DNA from 3 places in the Rossellomorea sp. DUT-2 genome. Region 3 is predicted to be linked to each of the others. Evidence: riboswitches for the same ligand, from Rfam matches in the RefSeq annotation. Region 3 holds a riboswitch; each other region holds the start of a gene.
The links. Region 3 has a riboswitch for S-adenosylmethionine ahead of ACOSV2_RS03915 (methionine biosynthesis PLP-dependent protein). Riboswitches for the same ligand answer to the same signal wherever they lie in the genome.
Positions count from the first base shown of each region.

Region 1: linked by a shared signal. The riboswitch ahead of mtnK (S-methyl-5-thioribose kinase) and the one ahead of ACOSV2_RS03915 (methionine biosynthesis PLP-dependent protein) in region 3 are both predicted to bind S-adenosylmethionine.
Region 2: linked by a shared signal. The riboswitch ahead of mmuP (S-methylmethionine permease) and the one ahead of ACOSV2_RS03915 (methionine biosynthesis PLP-dependent protein) in region 3 are both predicted to bind S-adenosylmethionine.

Region 1 is NZ_JBQPEO010000001.1:359,476-363,721, reverse strand. Features, by position in the region: gene ACOSV2_RS01900 (pyridoxal phosphate-dependent aminotransferase) at 1-391, opposite strand, end outside; gene ACOSV2_RS01895 (carbon-nitrogen family hydrolase) at 514-1,296, shown strand; SAM riboswitch class I at 1,399-1,555, shown strand; gene mtnK (S-methyl-5-thioribose kinase) at 1,672-2,856, shown strand; gene mtnA (S-methyl-5-thioribose-1-phosphate isomerase) at 2,873-3,928, shown strand; gene ACOSV2_RS01880 (DUF2087 domain-containing protein) at 3,984-4,246, opposite strand, start outside.
Region 2 is NZ_JBQPEO010000003.1:686,028-690,273, reverse strand. Features, by position in the region: gene mmuM (homocysteine S-methyltransferase) at 1-640, opposite strand, end outside; gene mmuP (S-methylmethionine permease) at 609-2,021, opposite strand; SAM riboswitch class I at 2,114-2,220, opposite strand; gene nei (endonuclease VIII) at 2,359-3,180, shown strand; gene ACOSV2_RS14415 (AAA family ATPase) at 3,282-3,788, shown strand; gene ACOSV2_RS14410 (isochorismatase family protein) at 3,837-4,246, opposite strand, start outside.
Region 3 is NZ_JBQPEO010000001.1:778,501-782,746, reverse strand. Features, by position in the region: gene metC (cystathionine beta-lyase) at 1-1,005, opposite strand, end outside; gene ACOSV2_RS03915 (methionine biosynthesis PLP-dependent protein) at 998-2,122, opposite strand; SAM riboswitch class I at 2,214-2,323, opposite strand; gene ACOSV2_RS03910 (tryptophan--tRNA ligase) at 2,448-3,446, opposite strand; T-box leader at 3,506-3,748, opposite strand; gene ACOSV2_RS03905 (metal-dependent hydrolase) at 3,815-4,246, opposite strand, start outside.

The DNA of each region.
Region 1 (4,246 bases), 420 kb from region 3:
CGGGATAACCGGGATCGGGCACCAATACCCCATCACCAGGATTCAATAAACATTGAGGGATTTCAACTAACCCGGCTTTTCCTCCGAACAGAACGGCTACCTCTGTTTCCGGGTCTAATTCCACACCATATTCACGCAGGTAGAAAGCCGCAATCGCCTCTTTAAAGGACGATAAGCCGCGAAATGGAGGATACTTATGATTGGACGGGGAAGCTGCTGCTTCTGTCAATTTCTCCACAATATGTGGAGGAGTCGGTTGATCCGGATTTCCCTGGCCCAAATTAATGACATCATGTCCCTCTTTGACCACAGCATTCACTGTTTTTGCGAGGGATGCGAAAAATTGTTCAGGTAATAAATCTAATCGTTTTGCCTTACCAAAGGTTTTCATACACTCACCCACTACATTTTTTTGAAAATTAATTACTTTCAAATTCTAGTCACAAATGATATAACGGGAAATAAAGAATGTAAAGGATTAAATTCCAAAAAGTCATTAATGAGGTGAAAGAAATGATTCAAAAGATAGGTCTTGCTCAGATGGATATTGTGTTCGGACACCCGGAAGAAAACAAGAAAAAAGTAGAGAACTGGGTGAAAAAAGCAAGTGACGACGGCTGTAATACGGTTGTGCTCCCAGAGCTGTGGACGACTGGATATGACCTTACAAGAATGGATGAAATCGCTGATGAAGGAGCAAAGGATTCAACCTCCTTCCTGTCTGCCCTGTCAAAGAAATATTCCATTCACATTGTAGGTGGTTCTGTTGCACAGAAAACGCAGGATGGGGTATCCAACACCCTTTTAGTTACGAATTCAAAGGGCGAGTTGGTGAAAAAGTATTCGAAACTCCACTTGTTTAAGCTGATGGAGGAACATCATTATTTACTTCCTGGGCATGAAGATGGCATCTTTACCCTACAAGACACAAAGATGGCCGGATTGATTTGTTACGACATCCGTTTCCCGGAATGGTTCAGAAAACAAGTTCTACTAGGTGCCAAGGTTGTTTATGTCGTAGCAGAGTGGCCGGCAGCACGAATTGATCACTGGCAGACCCTCTTAAGGGCAAGAGCGATTGAAAATCAATGCTTCGTGATCGCCTGCAACCGGGTGGGAAGCGACCCGAACAATGAATTTGGGGGTTGCTCCCTCATCATCGATCCCTGGGGAGAAATTCTTTCAAAGGGATCAAAAACGGAAGAATTGGTTTCAGCTGAAATCAATTTACAGGAAGTGGATCGAGTCCGAAAACAGATTCCGATATTCCAGGATCGAAGACCGGATTTTTATTAAAAAGGTTCTTTTTTCAAAAAAACGTTGACATGGAAAATACTTCGATGGTACTATTCAAATCAAATGAAACATTCTGAAAGTTCAATTAAATAGTTTACGCAACTCTTATCAAGAGCTGGCTGAGGGATTTGGCCCTATGAAGCCCAGCAACCGACCATAATTCCGTTGTAAAACGGGGCGCAGCATGCGCCGGATTGAATGATCCAGTAAGGCACGGTGCTAATTCCAACAGAAAGATTGTCTTTCTGAGAGATAAGAGGCGACGAAGATATCTTCTTCAAGCCTCTTTCGAACATGGAAAGAGGCTTTTCTTATGCCACGGAAAAGCCTCCACAACACAGTCTCCATGTGACTGTACTATAAGGAGGAACGACAATGGCGATTACGAAACTCAATGCATATCAACCACTTACTGAAAAGTCGGCAACTGCGCTGGCAATTGGCTTAAGGATTTTTGAAGACAGCACTCTCTTAACGTGTGAAGAAATTGGAGACGGGAATTTAAATCTGGTCTTTCGTGTATTAGAACGGGAATCAGGTAAAGGAATCATCATCAAACAAGCCCTTCCATATGCGAAGGTTGTAGGCGAAAGCTGGCCGTTGACAATCGAACGGGCAAGAATAGAAGCGAGTGCCCTAAAGCTTCAGCGATCATTTGTAGGGGATCTCGTTCCTGAAGTGTACTACTCTGATCCGACACTTGCGATTACAGTCATGGAAGATTTGAGCGCACTGACCATTGCCCGGGCCGGCCTTATCAAAGGAGAAAAGTATCCCCAGCTCTCCCATGACATTGGAACATTTTTAGCTAATACCTTATATTTCACCTCTGATTATGCCCTTCATCCTTTTAAGAAAAAGGAATACGTGAAAGAATTTTCAAATCCTGAGCTGTGCAAAATCACGGAGGACCTTGTATTCACGGATCCATTCTTCAATAGTGAAACCAATGAATTTGAAGAAGAGCTTTCCCGGGACGTCCAACATTTATGGGATGATTTCACCTTGAAACTCGAAGTGGCCAAATTGAAAAAGAGCTTTCTTACTGAAGGAGAGGCCCTTCTTCATGGAGACCTTCATACGGGAAGCATCTTTGTAGATCAGAATCAAACGAAAGTGATTGATCCCGAGTTTGCCTTTTATGGACCGATTGGCTTTGATATCGGGCAGTTCCTTGCCAACCTTATTTTCCAGGCCGTTTCAAAACCTGATGAGGAGGAAACGATTCTCTATCACATCGAGAATACGTGGAACGTCTTCTCCACTGCGTTCTCCCGCCATTGGAAAGAAAGCGGAGACGCCTACACAAAAGTGAATGGCTACCTTGAATATGTATTGGAGAAGAGCTTCCAGGAGAGCATCGGCTTTGCAGGATGTGAATGCATCAGAAGAACGATAGGCCTCGCTCATGTTGAAGATTTGGATGCTATCCCGGATAAAGAACGAAGATTACAGGCAAAACGGACCTGCTTGACACTCGGTAAGGAACTCATTATTAAACGAAAACAGATCCATTCGATCGAAGAGCTCCTATCCGTAATAAAGTCCCATTCTGAATAACCAAAAGGAGATTATCATGACACAAACATTGTCCATTCCAACTTCACTAGAATGGCATGAAGATTATTTACTGATTCTTAATCAACAAAAATTGCCTAACATAGTTGAATACATTAAACTGACGACCATTGAAGAGTATTATGATGCGATTATCACACTGAAAGTGAGAGGTGCACCTGCCATTGGCCTTACGGCTGCTTACGGTTTAGCCCAATCTGCATGTCAGTATGAAGTGAAAACGTTAGAGGGATTCATCGATCTGTTTCAACGCGAGAAAAAATATCTCGCCGCTTCACGTCCTACAGCAGTCAACCTGGTTTGGGCTTTGAACCGGTTGGAAAAGGTATTAGAGACAGTTTCTTCTGTTAATGAAGCGAAAACCAATCTACTCCATGCTGCCATCCAGCTTCATGCAGAAGACGAGGCAGTGTGCCGTCATATAGGGGAAAATGGATTGAGTATATTGAAGGATAAACAAATCGTAATGACCATCTGTAATGCCGGGAGCATTGCAACGAGTAAATACGGTACTGCATTGGCCCCTTTTCATTTAGGAAGAGAAAAAGGAAAAGCATTTCAGGTTTATGCATGTGAGACACGGCCCGTTCTGCAGGGAGCCCGCCTGACCGCTTGGGAGTTACAGCAATCAGGGGTAGATGTCACCCTCATCACAGATAGCATGGCTGCCCATACAATGAAGGAAAAAGGTGTAGAGGCCGTCATTGTCGGGGCTGACCGGATTTCTGCAAACGGGGATACGGCAAATAAAATCGGAACGTCCACGCTTGCCATTTTATGTAAACATTTTAATATACCCTTTTATGTCGCTGCTCCTTCTTCTACTTTCGATCTTTCCAGCTTAGACGGAGACGATATTCCCATAGAAGAGCGTAACCGGGAAGAAATCACAATGATCGCCGGGACGTTGATCGCTCCAGAGAACGTTCATGTTTATAATCCTGCATTCGATGTTACACCTCATGAACTGATTACCGGCATCATCACGGAAAAAGGTGTCCTGTATCCTTGCTTCGAGGATAGTATCCAACAAACCATAGGTATTGAACAATAGCCGAAAAGAAGAGCACGAGATTCCTGCTCTTCTTTTGACTTTCATATTATTACCCCTATAACTTTGTCGAGGCCCACATTTCCCTAGGATTCACTTCATAAATGCTATTTTCCCGATACATAAACTGATGAATGATAAATTCTCTTCTTAAGGTTGCAAAGTCTTCATGAAATTGCTGAATATATTCATTCAAATTTTTCTCCTTATATTTTTCTCCCACTTTTAATCCTTCCACCATATGCTCGAGGATGTATAATTTCTTTTTTTGTTGCGAAGGAATATTTTTAATTCGCCCATTTTTCTCCAGGAAATTATTCA
Region 2 (4,246 bases), on a different contig from region 3:
CCGTTCCATCACTTATCGTCTTTCCATCCTTTAATGAAAAAGACAGCCAGGCACAGGTATCCGGAAATTCTTTCAAAAGTGACGCGAGTACCTTTGCCTCCTGCAAGGACGGGATGGTTTCGAATGCCAACAAATCAGCACCCGCCTCCACTAGTGCCTGGATTCTGGGAAAATGGAAACCTGCTAAATGTTGATCGCTTACTCCATAGTTCCCAACGTATTCAGAGCCGTCAGCAAGGTATGCCCCGTATGGTCCTACAGAACCTGCAACGATTGGTTTCGGCCGATTCGAATTTCCCTTATCTTCCTTCCAAAAGCCATCCCGAGCCTGTTTGGCAAGAGTAACCGTTTTTCGGATTAATTCCAGCGCTTCCGGTTTCTCTATTCCGCGCTTTCGAAAACCATCCACCGTTGCCTGGTAGCTGGCTGTAATCGCACAATCGGCTCCTGCACGGAAATAATCAGCATGAACTTTCTCAATCGCTTCCGGTTTTTCAAGGAGTACACGGGCAGACCAAAGGGGGTCGTTTAAATCACAGCCATGGGTTTCCAGCTCTGTGGCTAACGCTCCATCTAAAATAAGTGGGGAATGTTTTTGTAAAATAGCATCAATGGGATTCAGCTTCAGTTGATTCGACATAACCTGTTCCTCTTTTCTTTACGTATTGTGTTATATGATAGCTTCCATAGCAAAGGGCGATAAACGGGATTCCGCAATAAAGGGCGATCCTCTGAGTGGGATCAAAGGCAATGCCGATACAGGAAGCGAGACAAAGCAGAAATGCCGCAATGGGGACGAGTGGATAGAGCGGCGTCCGATAAGCCAGGTCTTTCACATCGTTTCCTTCCCTTATGTACTGTCTTCGAAATAGAAATTGGGCAGCACTAATGCTCATCCACACGATCACCACCGCAAGACCTGAGACCGAAACCAAAACGATGTAGACCGTCCCCGGTGCAATGATGCTTGAAAGCAAGGCCAGCCCCCCTCCAAGCATGCTGCATACAATCGCATTGAGAGGGACTCCCCTATCAGTCAATTTGGCAAAAATCGGTGAGATCGTTTGCTTATCTGAAAGCGACCATAGCATTCTGGAAGAAGCATACAGACCTGAGTTTGCCGCTGATAAAATGGCCGTTATGATCACAAAATTCATGATATCGGCGGCATACGGGATTCCAATCCGACCAAGTACCGCTACGAAAGGACTTTCCAATACACCGGCTGACTGGCTCGGTATTAGAGCAGATAATACTACAATCGTCCCTACATAAAAGATGATCAATCTCACAAGAGTGGTACGGATGGCTCTAGGAATCGATTTTGATGGATTCTCTGTTTCTCCCGCCGCAACCCCGATCAATTCTGTTCCTGAAAAGGCAAAATTCACGGCAAGCATGGTCATCAAGATGGCAAATGCCCCGTTCGGAAACAATCCAGAACTTGTGATATTCGAGAAAAGCGGAGCGGGCTCTGAATGAATGAGGGGGATGAAACCGACGATCGCCCCTGTCCCAATCACAATAAACGCAACAATCGCAATCACTTTTACTAAAGAAAACCAAAATTCAGATTCAGCAAAAAACCGCACTGACAACGCATTAAGGACAAAAATCAACGCAGCAAAGATCGCGCTCCAAATCCATACACTAATCGAAGGAAACCAGCGCTGCATCATCAAGCCAGCCGCCGTAAACTCCGACCCCAATGCCACTGTCCATGTCAGCCAATATAACCAGCCCACCGTATAACCGGTTCCAGGACCAATGAATTTTGTAGCATAACTATGAAAGGATCCCGTCTCCGGCATATGGACAGAAAGCTCGCCTAAACAAAGCATCACAAGATACACCACCAGCGCCCCAATCAAATAAGCAAGGATCGTCCCAAACGGTCCAGCCTGATGGATCGTGTACCCCGAACTCAAGAAAAGCCCGGTTCCGATCACCCCTCCAAGAGACAGCATCACCAAATGCCGCGTCTTCATCTTCCTTTTAAAACTCTGTCCTGCCTTTTCCATACAAACACCCTTCCTTCTAAATGTATTGAGGAATGGGTGAACAAACAAAAAACGCACCCTAAACGAGTGCGTCACCGACAAATAAAAGATTGCTCCTATCTATCAGGGTTTGAATCACCCGCTGGAATTAGCACAGTATCTTCACAGACCTGTTGCTGAGGCTTCAAAGGGCCAGTCCCTCCACCTCTCTGGATAAGAAAATATTTAGATTTTTTAAAACTTTATCAATATATTGGAATAATGTCAAGACCATGAAATAGATTAGTACCCCAGCCTATCCCAATGTTACATTAAGGATTAAAAAGGGAATAACTATACTAAAAAAGGAGAAACCGCCATGCCAGAAGGTCCGGAAATCAGAAGAGCGGCTGATGGAGTCGAGCGCGCTCTTAAGAATAAAACCGTACAAGATGTATACTTTGCCTTCCCTCATTTGGAAGATTACGAAGACCTATTAAAAGGATCGATCGTGAAGAGAGTGGACACGAAAGGAAAAGCCATGCTCATCCGCTTTGACAACGGATACACCATTTACTCTCACAACCAACTTTACGGAAAATGGTATATCAGGAACCTGTACAATTATCCGAAAACCAACCGACAGCTAAGGCTTGCTCTACATAATGAGAAAAAGTCGGCACTTCTTTACAGTGCATCCGATATTGATGTCCTCCGTGACGAAGAGGTGCCCGAGCATCCTTTCGTTTCTAAAGTGGGACCCGACATTTTGAGTGAAGAAGTAACAGCGGATGAATTGCTTCAAAGAATGAAAGAAAAACGATTCTACAAACGAAAGTGGTCGATACTTTTATTAGATCAAGGGTTTGTAGCCGGGATCGGGAATTATTTGAGGTCTGAGATCATGTTTGCAGCAGACATCCACCCTTCTCTTCGTCCGATTGACTGTACGGAAGATCAATTGATGAAAGCATCAGAGGCGATCATTCATTTAATTAAGCAATCCTATAAGACTGGTGGGATTACAAACGATCTTGAGCTTGTTGAGAAGTTAAAAGCTAAAGGAGAGAAGCGTTCGAAATATCGTCATTGGGTATTCAATCGAGAAGGGGCATCATGCTTTATTTGTGGGAGTGAAATTGAAAAGACGGTCGCTGCTTCGAGGCGGTTGTATTTTTGTCCGGTTTGCCAGGGACAATGAACCTGTCCCCCCCCCCCCCGCCCCTATCATTGAAAGCGAACCCGGTGATAAGATAAAATGAAACTAACAATTCACATATTGGATTGGAGGAGGGGTATGCCATGACCAATAAAACTATCTACCTTTTAATCGGACCAAAAGGAAGCGGAAAATCGTTCATCGGGACCCTGATGGACCAAAAGTTTGGAATCCCCTTTATCAGGGTGGAAGATTGGGCAAAGAAAGTGAAGAAAGATAGACAAATCGACAATGAAGATTATCTATCTGACGTTTTTTCTGCCATCGAAAAAGGGATTCGACACGCCTTGGACATGCACGACAAAATCGTATTTGAATCCACAGGACTGACGCCTTACTTTGACCAAATGTTCGAAAGTATCAATAGAGATTTTTCAGTCGTTACGATTGGGGTCCATGCAAACCATGAACGGTGCCTGCATAGAGTCAAGTCAAGAGATCAATCCATCCATATAAATGTTTCTGATGAACAGGTGAATGAGATCAACAAACAGGTAAAGGAAAAAGGGATGAGGACAGACTTTCAGCTGATTAATGAGGATAAATCTGTGGAGGAATTAGTGAGCGAAATGAGAGAAATAATGAAATAAAGCCCCTTCCATCTGCTTTTTGCCAGACAAAAGGGGCTTGTTCCGGATCTACATTCCGTATTTCTCCCGATAAAAATCATGCTTGGGCTGAAACAACTCTTCATCCGATTGTCTGACGTCGGAGAAATGATCCACGTTATAATGACCATACAAAGCCTTGTTGTGGTGCTGGATAATTTGCTCAGCCTTTAACACAGATGAATCCTTCGTCGAGTGACCATCTGCCACCAGGGTTACGTCCAATCCATTAACGGTTGCATACCGAACAGCGGTGTCGATACAATATTCCGTTTGGCATCCCATGATGACAACATGTTCAACCTTTTTATCTTTTAAATAGCTTAGTAATGGCGTACCGTAAAACGAATTGGTCGCTAATTTATCATACACCACACTCTCGTCCGAAACATGGATATCCTTGTGAACCTGGAATCCATCACCTTCCCCGCCTCCTACAT
Region 3 (4,246 bases):
GGATAGGATGGATTCAACAGCTCCTAAACTTACGGCGAACACGGGAATGTTTACATTTTGTATGAGTTGCTTCACTTCTTCTTCCCCTTTTAATCGGAAGGAAAGAACCGCTCCAGGACCCTCTGCTTGTCGAATTTGAATTTCACGACCTGGATGATAGCTCAATCCTGGATAATACACCTCTTCTACTTCCTTTCTTTTTTCTAAGAAGGTCGCAATCTTATAAGCCGATTCTGATGATTCCTTCAATCGTACATGCAGTGTTTTCAGCCCTCTTAAGAGCAGCCAGCAATCCTGAACACCGAGGACAGCACCAAACGAATTCTGCAAGAAAGCAAGTTTCCTGGCAATCTCCTCATTTCCCGTTACGGCAAGCCCTGCCAAGACATCACTATGTCCGGCAAGAAACTTCGTGGCACTGTGCAGGACAACATCCACACCTAGACTGATCGGTCTTTGCAGGAGGGGAGTCATGAATGTATTATCAAGAAACGTTAAACATCCATTCGCCTTGGCAAGTTTTACGACTCCTTCAATATCGGTGATATTCAGAAGCGGATTGGATGGTGACTCCATATAAATCACTTTCGTATTGTGCTTAATTGAACAAGCCACTTCATGTAGATCCTTCATGTTCACAAATGAGTATGCAATCCCAAACTTAGTGAGGACCTCGGTAATCATTCTGTATGTCCCACCGTACACTTCTTCTGATACAAGAACATGATCACCACTGGACAATAATAAGAAGCTTGTTGAGATTGCCGCCATTCCGGATGAAAAGGCAAAGCCCCTTACCCCGCCTTCTAATTCAGCGATCGTTTCTTCAACGGTTTCCCTCGTTGGATTCCCTGAACGGCTGTAGTCATATGTGCCATACTGATCAAAATCCTGTTGATGGAAAGTTGTTGCATGATGAATCGGCGTAGAGACCGCTCCTGTTTCTTTATCAACTCCGTGAGAATGAATGAGTGACGTCTGAAGTGAAAATGGTTTTTTACTCATACGTAAGCACCTCTTTTTCAAATTGTTGAAAAACATTCTCCAGGTCTTCAATCAAGTCATCAATAAATTCAATTCCTACAGAAAACCGCAGGAGTCTGTTGCAGATACCAAGCCTTTTCCGTTCTTCTTCAGGAATGTCTGCATGTGTTTGGGTAGCGGGATAGGTGATAAAACTTTCGACCCCTCCCAAACTTTCAGCAAACGTAATAACTTTTAAGTGTTGGAGAAAAGGAGCAACCCATTCTTCCTTTGCGATACGAAAGGAAAGCATGCCGCCTTTTCCCGGATATAAAACGTCTGTCACACATTCATGCTCATCAAGATACTCCGCTAATTTTCTTGCGTTTTTTTCGTGCTGAGCCATTCTGAGACTAAGGGTTTTCATCCCTCTTAATAAGAGCCAACAATCAAAAGGAGCGAGAACCGCTCCGATTGAATTTTGAATGGTATAGATTTTTCCCGCCAACTCTTCTGTGTTTACGACCACAACACCGGCCAATACATCATTATGGCCCCCTAAGTATTTCGTGGCGCTGTGAATGACAATGTCTGCGCCTTCAGCGAGCGGCTTTTGCAGAACAGGTGTATAGAAGGTATTATCCACAATTAAGAGCAACCCGTTGGCCTTAGCAATGCCGGCAATCTCAGAAATATCTGCTTCATTCATCAATGGATTGGTTGGGGTTTCAACAAAAATGGCCTTTGTTCTGTTTGATATTTGTTCTTCTATGGAGCCAATATCACTTGTATCGACGAAATGAAATTTGATGCTATATTGTGCCTCATACTGCACGAATAAACGGTAGCTTCCTCCGTAAAGGTCTTTCGAAACAATCCATTCATCCCCGCTGGAAAATAAGCTGAGAATCGCCTGAATAGCTGCCATCCCCGAGCTGAAGGCAAATCCTCTATTCCCCTCCTCCAATTGAGCCAGGGTGTCTTCCAAGGTGGCGCGGGTTGGATTCCCAGTTCTTGTGTAATCATAGCCTGTCGATTGGCCAATCCCCTTATGTTCATAGGCAGTCGATAAATGAATGGGTAAGCTCACAGCACCCGTTGCAGGATCTTTTCGGTTTCCTGCCTGGACAAGCATTGTATCAATATGTTTATTCAACATTCTTCTCTCCTTTTCTATCTTGAATACGAAAAGGGAAAAAACAAAAAAACCTTCTTAGTGAAAATAAGAAGGTTTTGTACATTCGTTCTCCCTCTTATCGTCCAAGTTGACATCAACTTGCTGGAATTAGCACCATACCAAAACTCGCGGCTGGTTGCTGAGGTGTCTTCGGGCCAGTCCCTCTACCTCTCTTGATAAGAAACTATTTGATTTTGTGAAAAATAACTTTCCCATAACTTATAACATAGAAGAAGAAATGTCAATGAGAATTATGAATTATCTGAATAAAAAATATTCATTTTACGCTTCATCAACATGTTCTATTTCAATGATAAATCCCTACTTTCCTTTTAATCTCTTTCATGAATGGGATTGTTTTTTCCCGTGCTTTTTTTGCTCCATTTTGTAAGATGACATCCAGCATATGAGGGGAGGCCATCAGTTCTTCATATTTCGATCTTGGTTTCTCGATAAATGAATTCATTACTTGGAATAGCTCTTTTTTCGCTTCCCCCCAGCCTATTCCTTCTTGAAATCTCCTTCTCATTTCTTCAACTTGATCGGAGGTTGCAAATTCTTTATAAAGAGAGAATAAGACGGATGTTTCAGGATCCTTAGGCTCTTCAGGAGATGAAGAATCTGTTTTGATTTTATTGATTAGTTTTTGGAGTTTTTTTGGTTCTTCAAATAATGGAATGGTGTTGTTATAACTTTTACTCATTTTCCGGCCATCGAGTCCCGGTAGAACAGATGTTTCTTCCTGTATAACATATTCAGGAAGAACAAATGTTTCTCCATATTGTTTATTAAAGTTTTCTGCTATGTCTCTTGCAATTTCAACATGCTGAATTTGATCTTTTCCAACAGGAACCAGTTCCGTTTGGAATAAAAGGATATCCGCCGCCATTAATATAGGATAAGTGAATAAGCCCATGTTGACGCCCGCATCCATCTCCCTGCCGGCGGAATGATTTTCTTCAACCATTGATTTATATGCATGGGCCCGGTTCATTAATCCTTTCGGTGCAAAACAAGACAGAATCCAGCTCAATTCAAAGATTTCAGGTACATCAGATTGACGATAAAAGATCGCTCGATCAGGATTCAAACCTAATGCTAACCAAGCCGCTGCCACTCCATAAGAGAGTTCTTTCATTTCATGCCCATCATGTATCTTCGTTAAACCATGATAATCCGCAACAAAATAAGCTGTATTGTAGGATTGGTTCTCTGTCAATTGTAATGCCGGTTTGATTGCACCAATATAATTCCCCAGATGAATACGTCCTGTTGGCTTAATCCCCGTCAAAACTTGTTTTTCCATAACAATTCCCTCCGCTCAAAATAATAAAAATAAACACAAAAAGGGCTTCTCATCCTCTAAAAAAGGACGGGAAACCCGTGGTGCCACCTTCATTCGCTTACACTTTAGTAAACGCGCTCATCTGTACAGAAGTCGCCTTCGATACATCGTCTCTTTTATCGGTGAGACCCTCCGCCATAACCTACTTAATTTCAGCCTGGATGCTCAAAAGCCCATTCAACGATTTCACCATACTGATTCTCACCAGCCATCAGCTCTCTGAAATGTTTCGTTCGTCTACTCTTCTTCCTCATCGCATTTAACGATATAAAGTGTTTCCATTATTTTAATGTATCGGGAAATAATGGTCAAGTGGGTGTAAACACATTTTAGATTTCTTTAGATGAAAGAGGAAGGAAAAGCTTTATGCCTCTCTTATTGAAAGGAAGAACTTTCATATCCGCGATCAGATGACTGGCATATCCAATCACACATGCTTCAAATACCCCATCAATCATTAAAGATGACTCTAGATAATGAGCAATCGTGCCATAATATAAAATGCCAAGTACAGAGTGAGTATAACTTCGATGTGAAACGAATGAGGCAATGAAAATATAGATACCTAACAACCATAACCATGTTTCATTCAACTGCCAACCGCATGCTGTCACACCGATGCCTGTAATCATCAGCATTCTTCTCTGTGTAATGAAACTTGCGAGAATCATCATTCCAGCACCATATCCTATACCAAGCCATCGTTCTTTCCCAATTCCTTCAAGATAGCTGTATACCATCATTAAAAAACCAATGATTTG